Regions from separate parts of the Streptomyces sp. NPDC031554 genome, predicted to be linked through region 2. Evidence: riboswitches for the same ligand, from Rfam matches in the RefSeq annotation. Region 2 holds a riboswitch; the other holds the start of a gene.
The links. A riboswitch is a leader RNA that binds a small molecule or an ion and turns the genes downstream of it on or off. The one in region 2 is predicted to bind cobalamin.

Region 1: another riboswitch for cobalamin. It lies ahead of ACZ5FU_RS02300 (ribonucleoside-diphosphate reductase subunit alpha); the one in region 2 lies ahead of ACZ5FU_RS23080 (cobalamin biosynthesis protein).

Annotation. Positions count from the first base shown of each region.
Region 1 covers NZ_JBVIKX010000001.1:530,537-534,861, reverse strand. The annotation lists gene ACZ5FU_RS02300 (ribonucleoside-diphosphate reductase subunit alpha) at 1-1,999, opposite strand, end outside; cobalamin riboswitch at 2,123-2,258, opposite strand; gene mctP (monocarboxylate uptake permease MctP) at 2,423-4,057, opposite strand; gene ACZ5FU_RS02290 (DUF3311 domain-containing protein) at 4,054-4,320, opposite strand.
Region 2 covers NZ_JBVIKX010000009.1:53,107-57,431, reverse strand. The annotation lists gene ACZ5FU_RS23085 (cobyric acid synthase) at 1-1,064, opposite strand, end outside; gene ACZ5FU_RS23080 (cobalamin biosynthesis protein) at 1,061-2,029, opposite strand; cobalamin riboswitch at 2,131-2,270, opposite strand; gene ACZ5FU_RS23075 (hypothetical protein) at 2,422-2,643, opposite strand; gene ACZ5FU_RS23070 (inorganic phosphate transporter) at 2,678-3,916, opposite strand; gene ACZ5FU_RS23065 (class II aldolase/adducin family protein) at 4,138-4,325, shown strand, end outside.

The DNA.
Region 1 (4,325 bases), on a different contig from region 2:
GGGCCTCGCGGGTGCGGGCGTCCCAGACGCCCAGCTCCTTGAGGTCGCGCACCAGGTAGGAGTTGACCTGGAGGAACTCGCCGGACAGCGTCTCGCGCTTGAACAGGTTGGAGACCTGCGGCTCGATGCACTCGTACACGCCGGCGATGGAGGCGATGGTGGCGGTCGGCGCGATGGCCAGGAGCAGCGAGTTGCGCATGCCGGTCGCCGCGACGCGCTCGCGCAGCGCCGCCCAGCGCTGCGGCCAGGCGAACTCGACACCGTAGTGGTCCGGGTGCAGTACGCCCCGGGCGGTGCGGGTCTTCTCCCAGGCGGGCAGCGGGCCGTTGCGCTCGGCGAGGTCGGCGGAGGCCTCGTACGCGGCGAGCATGATCCGCTCGGCGATCCGGGTGGACAGCGCCCTGGCCTCGGGCGAGTCGAAGGGCAGCCGCAGCTTGAAGAAGACGTCCTGGAGGCCCATCGCGCCCAGCCCGACGGGGCGCCAGCGGGCGTTGGAGCGGCTCGCCTGCCCGGTGGGGTAGAAGTTGATGTCGACGACCCGGTCGAGGAAGGTGACGGCGGTGCGGACGGTCTCGTCCAGCCGCTCCCAGTCGATGACGTCGGGGGCGCCGGGGGCCGTGTCGACGAACGCCCCGAGGTTCACCGAACCCAGGTTGCAGACCGCCGTCTCGCCGTCGTCGGTGACCTCCAGGATCTCCGTGCACAGGTTCGAGGAGTGGATCACGTGACCCGGTTCCGCGGTCTGGTTGGCGGTGCGGTTGGCCGCGTCCTTGAAGGTCATCCAGCCGTTGCCGGTCTGCGCCAGGGTGCGCATCATGCGCCCGTACAGGTCGCGGGCGGGGAGGGTCCTCCTCGCGAGGCCCGCGGCCTCGGCCGCGCGGTAGGCCGCGTCGAACTCGTCGCCCCACAGGTCGACCAGCTCGGGCACGTCGGCCGGGGAGAACAGGGACCACTGCCCGTCGGCGTCGACCCGCCGCATGAACTCGTCCGGCACCCAGTGCGCCAGGTTGAGGTTGTGCGTACGGCGCGCGTCCTCACCGGTGTTGTCGCGCAGTTCCAGGAACTCCTCGATGTCGGCGTGCCAGGTCTCCAGGTAGACCGCGGCCGCGCCCTTGCGCCGGCCGCCCTGGTTCACGGCGGCGACCGAGGCGTCCAGGGTCTTCAGGAACGGCACGATGCCGTTGGAGTGCCCGTTGGTGCCGCGGATGAGCGACCCGCGCGAGCGGATGCGGCTGTACGACAGCCCGATGCCGCCGGCGTGCTTCGAGAGGCGGGCGACCTGGTGGTAGCGGTCGTAGAGGGAGTCCAGCTCGTCCAGGGGGGAGTCGAGGAGGTAGCAGGACGACATCTGCGGGTGCCGGGTGCCGGAGTTGAACAGGGTGGGGGAGGAGGGCAGGTAGTCCAGCCGGCTCATCAGCCCGTGGAGCGCGGCGACCTCGTCGACGCTCCTCGCCGTGTCGTCCTCGGCCAGGCCGCACGCCACCCGCAGCAGGAAGTGCTGGGGCGTCTCGACGACCTTGCGGGTCAGCGGGTGGCGCAGCAGGTAGCGGCTGTGCAGGGTGCGCAGGCCGAAGTAGCCGAAGCGGTCGTCGGCGTCGGTGTCGACCAGCGCGTCGAGCCGGGCGGCGTGCAGCCGCACGAACGCGGCGGTGCGGTCGGCGATCAGGCCCTCGCGGTGGCCGACGGCGACGGACCCGGTGAAGGAGGTGACGCCCTGCGAGGCGGCCTCGGCGCGGATGCCGATCGTCAGCAGCCGGGCGGCCAGCCGGGAGTAGGCGGGGTCCTCGGAGATCAGGCCGGCGGCCGCCTCCGTGGCCAGCTCGCGCAGCTCCGCCTCGTCCGCCCGCGCGGACCGGCCCCGCAGGGCGGCGGCGGCGACCCGGCCGGGGTCGGTGTCGGGGAGGTCGGCGGTCAGTTCGGTCAGGGTCCGCAGCAGCGCGGCTCCGGGACCGTCGGTCTCCGGGGCCGCTGAAGCCGGTTCGGCTGGCGCGATGGTCACGTGGGGCTCTCCCTCGCTCGGCGGGGCCTTGCGCAGAGCAGGGGGCAGCACACGAGCGCGGGGGCGCGTCGCGTCCACCGGCCCATTCCGCGAGGCCCGGACGTCAGGGCACCCGAGCCGGACGGACCGGGTGCGCTGCCGGCAGGTGCTCGGACTGACCGTGCGGGCGCGCATGGAGGGGCGCGCACACGAGTACACCGTTGCGGGACAGTTCCGGATTCGCACCGGATTCCCCTGCGGCGACAGCGAGCATGAGCATACATCTTGTGCCGGGTCGCCGCGCGACCCCCAGATGTTGTGTCGGACCGGCTTCGCAGCGTCAACTCCGTGAGGACGTGGGCCCGTCCCGGCGGCACGGGCGCCTACGCCGACGGGCCGCCGGGGACATGCCCCGGCGGCCCGCTGCGGGATCTCGAAGACGCCTCAGTGCCCCGCGGCCGTCCCCGCGGTCGCCGGCGGCAGTTCCACCTGGACGCCCGGGTCGCCGGCGTCCGCCGTGTAGTCCGACGGGGACGTCTCGTCGACGCCCTCCGGGGCCTTCAGCGCCTTCAGGACGAAGGTCAGCGCCACCGCCACCACCACGTTCAGCACGAACGCCGTCAGGCCGATGTAGCCGATCTCCCCGATGCCGGGGATCTCCTTCGACGAGCCGCCGAAGTGCGCCTGCGTCGGGGAGGCGACGCCGTACGCCGCGACCGTGCCGTAGACCATGCCGACGGCCCAGCCGCCCAGCAGGGCCCAGCGGTGGAACCAGCGGGTGAACAGGCCGCCCACCAGGGCCGGGAAGGTCTGCAGGATCCAGATGCCGCCCAGCAGCTGGAAGTTGATGGCGACCGTCTTGTCCATGGTGAGGACGAAGACCAGCGCGCCCACCTTCACCAGCAGCGAGACCAGCTTGGAGACGCGGGTCTCCTCCTTGGGCGTGGCGTCCGGCTTGATGAAGTCCTTGTAGATGTTGCGGGTGAACAGGTTCGCGGCCGCGATCGACATGATGGCGGCCGGTACCAGCGCGCCGATGCCGATCGCCGCGAAGGCCACGCCCGCGAACCAGGCCGGGAACATGTCCTCGAAGAGCTGCGGGATCGCCAGCTGGCCGTTGGTGACCTTCACCCCGGCGGCGATCGCCATGAAGCCCAGCAGGGCGAGCAGGCCGAGCATGAGGGAGTACAGCGGCAGGATCGTGGTGTTGCGGCGGATCACGTCACGGCTGCGCGAGGACAGCGTCGCGGTGATCGAGTGCGGGTACATGAACAGCGCCAGCGCGGACCCCAGCGCCAGCGTGGCGTACGTCCACTGGCCCGCCTCGGCCGGGGCGAGCGCCCCGCGCGGCTTGCCGGTCGCCGGGTTGGTCTGCGCGAAGGCGTCGCCCGCCTTGGCGAAGACGTCGTCGAACCCGCCGAGCTTGATGGGGATGTAGATGATCGCCACCGCGATGACGAGGTAGATCAGCGCGTCCTTCACGAACGCGATCAGCGCGGGCGCCCGCAGACCCGACGAGTAGGTGTACGCCGCCAGCACGCCGAAGGCGATCAGCAGCGGCAGGTCCTTGACGAACCAGTTGGTGTTCTCGCCGCCGCCGACGCCCATCACGTCCAGCACGGCCTGGATGCCGACGAGCTGGAGCGCGATGTACGGCATGGTGGCCAGGATGCCGGTGACGGCCACGGCCAGGGACAGCCCCTTGGAGCCGAACCGGCCGCGCACGAAGTCCGAGGTCGTCACGTACCCGTGCCGGTGCGACACCGACCACAGGCGTGGCAGGAACGTGAAGATCAGCGGGTAGACGAGGATCGTGTACGGCACCGCGAAGAAGCCCGCCGCGCCGGCCGCGTAGATGGCCGCCGGGACCGCCACGAACGTGTAGGCGGTGTACAGGTCGCCGCCGAGCAGGAACCAGGTGACCCAGGTGCCGAACGACCGGCCGCCCAGGCCCCATTCGTCGAGGCTGTGCTCGTCGGCGGCCTTGCGCCAGCGCGCGGCCAGGAAGCCCATGACCGTGACGGCCAGGAAGAAGAAGATGAAGACGGCGAGTGCGACGCCGTTCACGCCGTCCTTCACTTCGCCGCACCCCCGCCCCGGTTGCCGCGGCCGCGCTGGTCGAGCTGCCACAGCTTGTAGGCGGTCACCGTGAGCGCGGTGGAGAGCAGCACCCACAGCATCTGGTACCAGTAGAAGAAGGGAATGCCGATGAACGTGGGGTCGGTCTTCGCGTACGAACCGACCCACAGCATCGCCACGAAGGGCGCGAACAGGCACAGGCCGATGACGACGCGCAACGGCGTCACCACCGGCCTCGCGGTCACTTCTGGGGCTTCTGGCATCGGGC
Region 2 (4,325 bases):
TCGGCGACCCTGCGCAGGATCGCGTCCGCCAGCCCGCGCTCCCGCAGCCACTCCAGCGCGCGCACCGTCCCGCGGGTCCCGGGGATCACCACGAGGTCGGCGTCGGCCAGTTCCTCCGGCCGGTCCACGAACCGCACGACGACGCCCGGCTCGGCGGCCAGCGCGTCCACGTCGGTGAAGTTGGACATCAGCGGGACCGCGCAGACGGCGACCCGCAGCACGTCCTCGCCGACGGGCGGGGCGGTGTTCGACTCCCGGACGGTACCGCGCAGCGACACCCGCAGTCCGTCCTCCTCGTCGATGCCGAGGCCGTGCCGGAAGGGCAGGACGCCGTAGGTGTGCCGCCCGGTGAGCCCGTGGAGCATGTCGAGCCCCGGTTCCAGCAGGCTCACGTCCCCCCGGAACTTGTTGACCAGGAACCCCGCGACCAGTGCCTGGTCCTCGGGGGAGAGCAGCGCGACGGTGCCGAAGAAGGAGGCGAAGACCCCGCCGCGGTCGATGTCGCCGACGACGAGCACGGGGAGCCGCGCGTTGCGGGCGATCCCCATGTTCACGATGTCGGTCCGCCGCAGGTTGATCTCGGCGGGACTGCCCGCCCCCTCACAGATCACCGCGTCATACGTGCCCCGCAACTCGGCGAGACAGTCGAGGACGGTCCCGAGGAGTTCCTCCCGCCGTCCGCCGCGCAGCCCGCCCCTGGAGGACGATCCGCCGGGCTCCCCGGGCCTCCCGGGCTCCCCGGTCTCCCCGAAGAAGCCGCGCGCGCTCATCTCGCCGACCGGCTTGCCGAGCAGCACGACCTGGCTGCTCCGCTCGCCGCCCGGCTTGAGCAGCACCGGGTTCATCAGCGCCGTCGGCTCGATGCGGCAGGCCTGCGCCTGCATGGCCTGCGCGCGCCCGATCTCGGCGCCCTCGCGGGTCACGAACGAGTTGAGGGACATGTTCTGCGCCTTGAAGGGCGCCACCCGGACGCCCTGCCGCACCAGCCACCGGCAGATCCCGGCCGTGACGACGCTCTTGCCGGCGTCCGAGGTGGTGCCGGCGACGAGGAGACCCCCGCTCATGACGTACGCCCCTTCACTCCCGCCGCGAGGATCCTCGCGGCGACGACGCGCGCGGCGACGGTGGCGCCGAGCGCGAGCAGGCCGACGCGGCGGGAGAGCCGCGCGGCACGTTCGATGTCGCGGGCCTCGACGGGCCGCCCCCGCCCGCCGTTCAGCACGGGCCGGTGCTCGACGCGTCCGCCGTACGACAGCGTCCCGCCCAGCCGCACCCCGAGGGCGCCGGCGAACGAGGCCTCCACGGGACCGGCGTTGGGGCTGGGATGCCTGCGCGCGTCGGCCCGCCAGGCCCGCACCGCCCCGCGCGGATCGTCACCGGCGACGGCGGCCAGGACGGCGGTCAGCCGTGCCCCCGGCCAGCCGGCGACGTCGTCGAGCCGGGCCGACGCCCATCCGAAGCGCAGGTGGCGCGGCGAGCGGTGGCCGACCATGGCGTCCAGGGTGTTGACGGCCCGGAACCCGAGCAGCCCCGGCACGCCGCCGACGGCCCCCCACACCAGGGCGCCCACGACCGCGTCGGAGGTGTTCTCGGCGACGGACTCGACGACCGCGCGGGCGATCCCGTCGGCGTCCAGGGACTGCGGGTCCCGCCCGCACAGGTGCGGCAGCCGTGCCCGCGCGGCCTCGACGTCCCCCGCCTCCAGGGCCCGCCCGACGGTCCGGGCCTCCCGTACCAGCGAGGTCCCGCCGACGACGGCCCACGCGGCGGCTGCGGTCAGCGTGACGGAGGCGGCGGGGGAGCGGCGTGCGGCACGGGCGGCGAGGGCCCCGAGGGCCACGGCGCCGCCGGCGCACACGGCGGTGTGCAGGGCGCCCCACCCGCGGTGGTCCCGCCACAGCACCCGCTCCACGCCGGCCGCGGCCCGCCCGAACACGGCGACCGGATGCCCCCGGCGCGGATCGCCGAGGAGCAGGTCCCCCAGGAGGCCGGCGGCGGCACCGTACGCGTAGTGGCGATCGGTACCCATCGGCTCAGCCGGCCGACGGGCCGGGCAGTGACCTGGTGCTGTACCTCGAACGGCAGCCGAGCATGGCGGTATGTCCTCACTCAGGGTGTCCACGCCCTGGTTCGACGAGACCGGCGACGAGAGTTCCTGGCTCCCGGGGGGGTCTACCCCGGTGACAGTGGCGGGACCGCGCCGGATTCACACCGGCTTCCTCCTGCGTCGCCGTACATGGCCCCGGAAGTCCACCACGGGCCCGGAACGGCCGTCAACTCGCTGTTGACCTGCGACGGGACAGTGTGCAGAACCCCACAGGCCGCCGGCCCCCGCACATCGCCGGTCACGGCCGCCACGCGCGCGTGGGGCGCGGGACGGTGGTCCGTCCCGCGCCCCACGCGCGTGTGTGTGCCGTCCGGTCAGACGATGATCAGCGAGATCCCGTAGGCCACCGCCCCGGCGCAGGCTGCGAAGCACGCGTACGCGCCGGTGACGGCCAGGGTGGCGGAGCCGCCCCGGGCCACGGCCCGCTCGCGGTGGGAGAGGCCCATGATGCCGAGGGTGAACAGGGCCACGAGGGCCACGGTGACGACGAGACTGACGCCGAAGACGGAGCCGAGAGCCGCCCAGTCGATCTTCATGCTGCTTCTTCCTTCGTACCGGTGGGGGCCGGACTCAGACGGTGGTGACGGTGGGGGCGGCCGGCGGGGCCGGCTCCGCCGGGGCGGGGATGGTGGCCGTGAGGTCCTCGGTGACCGTGCCCGCCGGGGGCGGGGTCACGGCGGCGATCGCGGTGGTGACCACGCCGGCCGGCTCGTCGTCGACGACGTTCGTGTGGTCGACGACCTCGCGCCGCGAGATCTTCCAGATCGCCGCGCTGGAGGCGATGAGGAACACCGCGACGAGCGCCGTGCCCCAGCTGCCGAAGCCGGTCACGTACTCGGCGAGGGCGCCGACCAGGGCCGCGGCCGGCAGCGTCAGGCCCCAGGCGACGAACATCCGGGTGGCGGTCGACCAGCGCACGACGCCGCCCTTGCGGCCCAGGCCCGCGCCCATGACCGAGCCGGAGACCGAGTGCGTGGTGGAGAGCGAGAAGCCCAGGTGGGAGGAGGCCAGGATGACGGTGGCCGCGCTGGTCTGGGCGGCGAAGCCCTGCTGCGGCTGGAGGTCGGTCAGGCCCTTGCCCATGGTGCGGATGATGCGCCAGCCGCCGAGGTAGGTGCCGAGCGCGATCGCCAGGCCCGCGGACAGGATGACCCACAGCGGCGGGTCGGAGTCGGGGGCGACGGCGCCGCCGGCGACCAGGGCGAGGGTGATGATGCCCATCGTCTTCTGCGCGTCGTTGGTGCCGTGGGCGAGCGAGACCAGGCCGGCGGAGGCGATCTGGCCGGTTCGGTAGCCCTTGGCGGCGGCCTTGCCGTCGGCCTTCCTGCCCAGCGAGTACGACAGCCGGGTCGCGAGCATCGCCGCGACGCCCGCGACGATCGGCGCCGCGACCGCCGGGATCAGGACCTTGGTGACGAGCACGTCGCCGTGGACCGCGCCGGCGCCGGCCGAGGCGATGGTGGCGCCGATCAGACCGCCCATCAGGGCGTGCGAGGAACTGGACGGGAGTCCGACCAGCCAGGTCAGCAGGTTCCAGAGGATCGCGCCGACCAGGGCGGCGAAGATGACCTCGGGGCGGATGCCGGTCTCGTCGACGAGACCCTTGGAGATCGTGTTGGCGACCTCCACGGAGAGAAAGGCGCCTACAAGGTTCAGGACGGCGGACATGGCCACCGCCACCTTGGGCTTGAGCGCACCGGTCGAGATGGTGGTGGCCATCGCGTTGGCGGTGTCGTGGAAACCGTTCGTGAAATCGAACGCGAGTGCGGTTACTACCACAATCGCGAGGATCAGCGAGAAGCTTTCCATTTACCCAGGCAATCGTTCGAAGTCATTGGCTGGATGAACGTAGGTAACCCGGGTGAACGGAAGGTGAACTGGGACGGGCATCGTGGTGTCCACAATCGGCGATGTCGATTCCGCTTCGTCGCGACGCCCCGGACGCCGCACGGGTCCGGGTCCCCGCCCCCCGTTCCCGACGGCCCCGCGGGGCCGTCGAGGAGACGTTCGTCACCTGGCAGGATCGCGGCATGGCAGAGCAGCGAAGCGACACCGGCGACGGCCTCCACGACCTCCGCGGTGAGGAGGTCGCGCACGCCTGGGAACAGCTCGTGGCGACGGCCCGCCGCACCGTCGCAGACGGGCTCGTCGTCGGCACCTCGGGCAACGTCTCGGTCCGCGTCGGGGACCTCGTCCTGGTCACCCCCTCGGGCGTCCC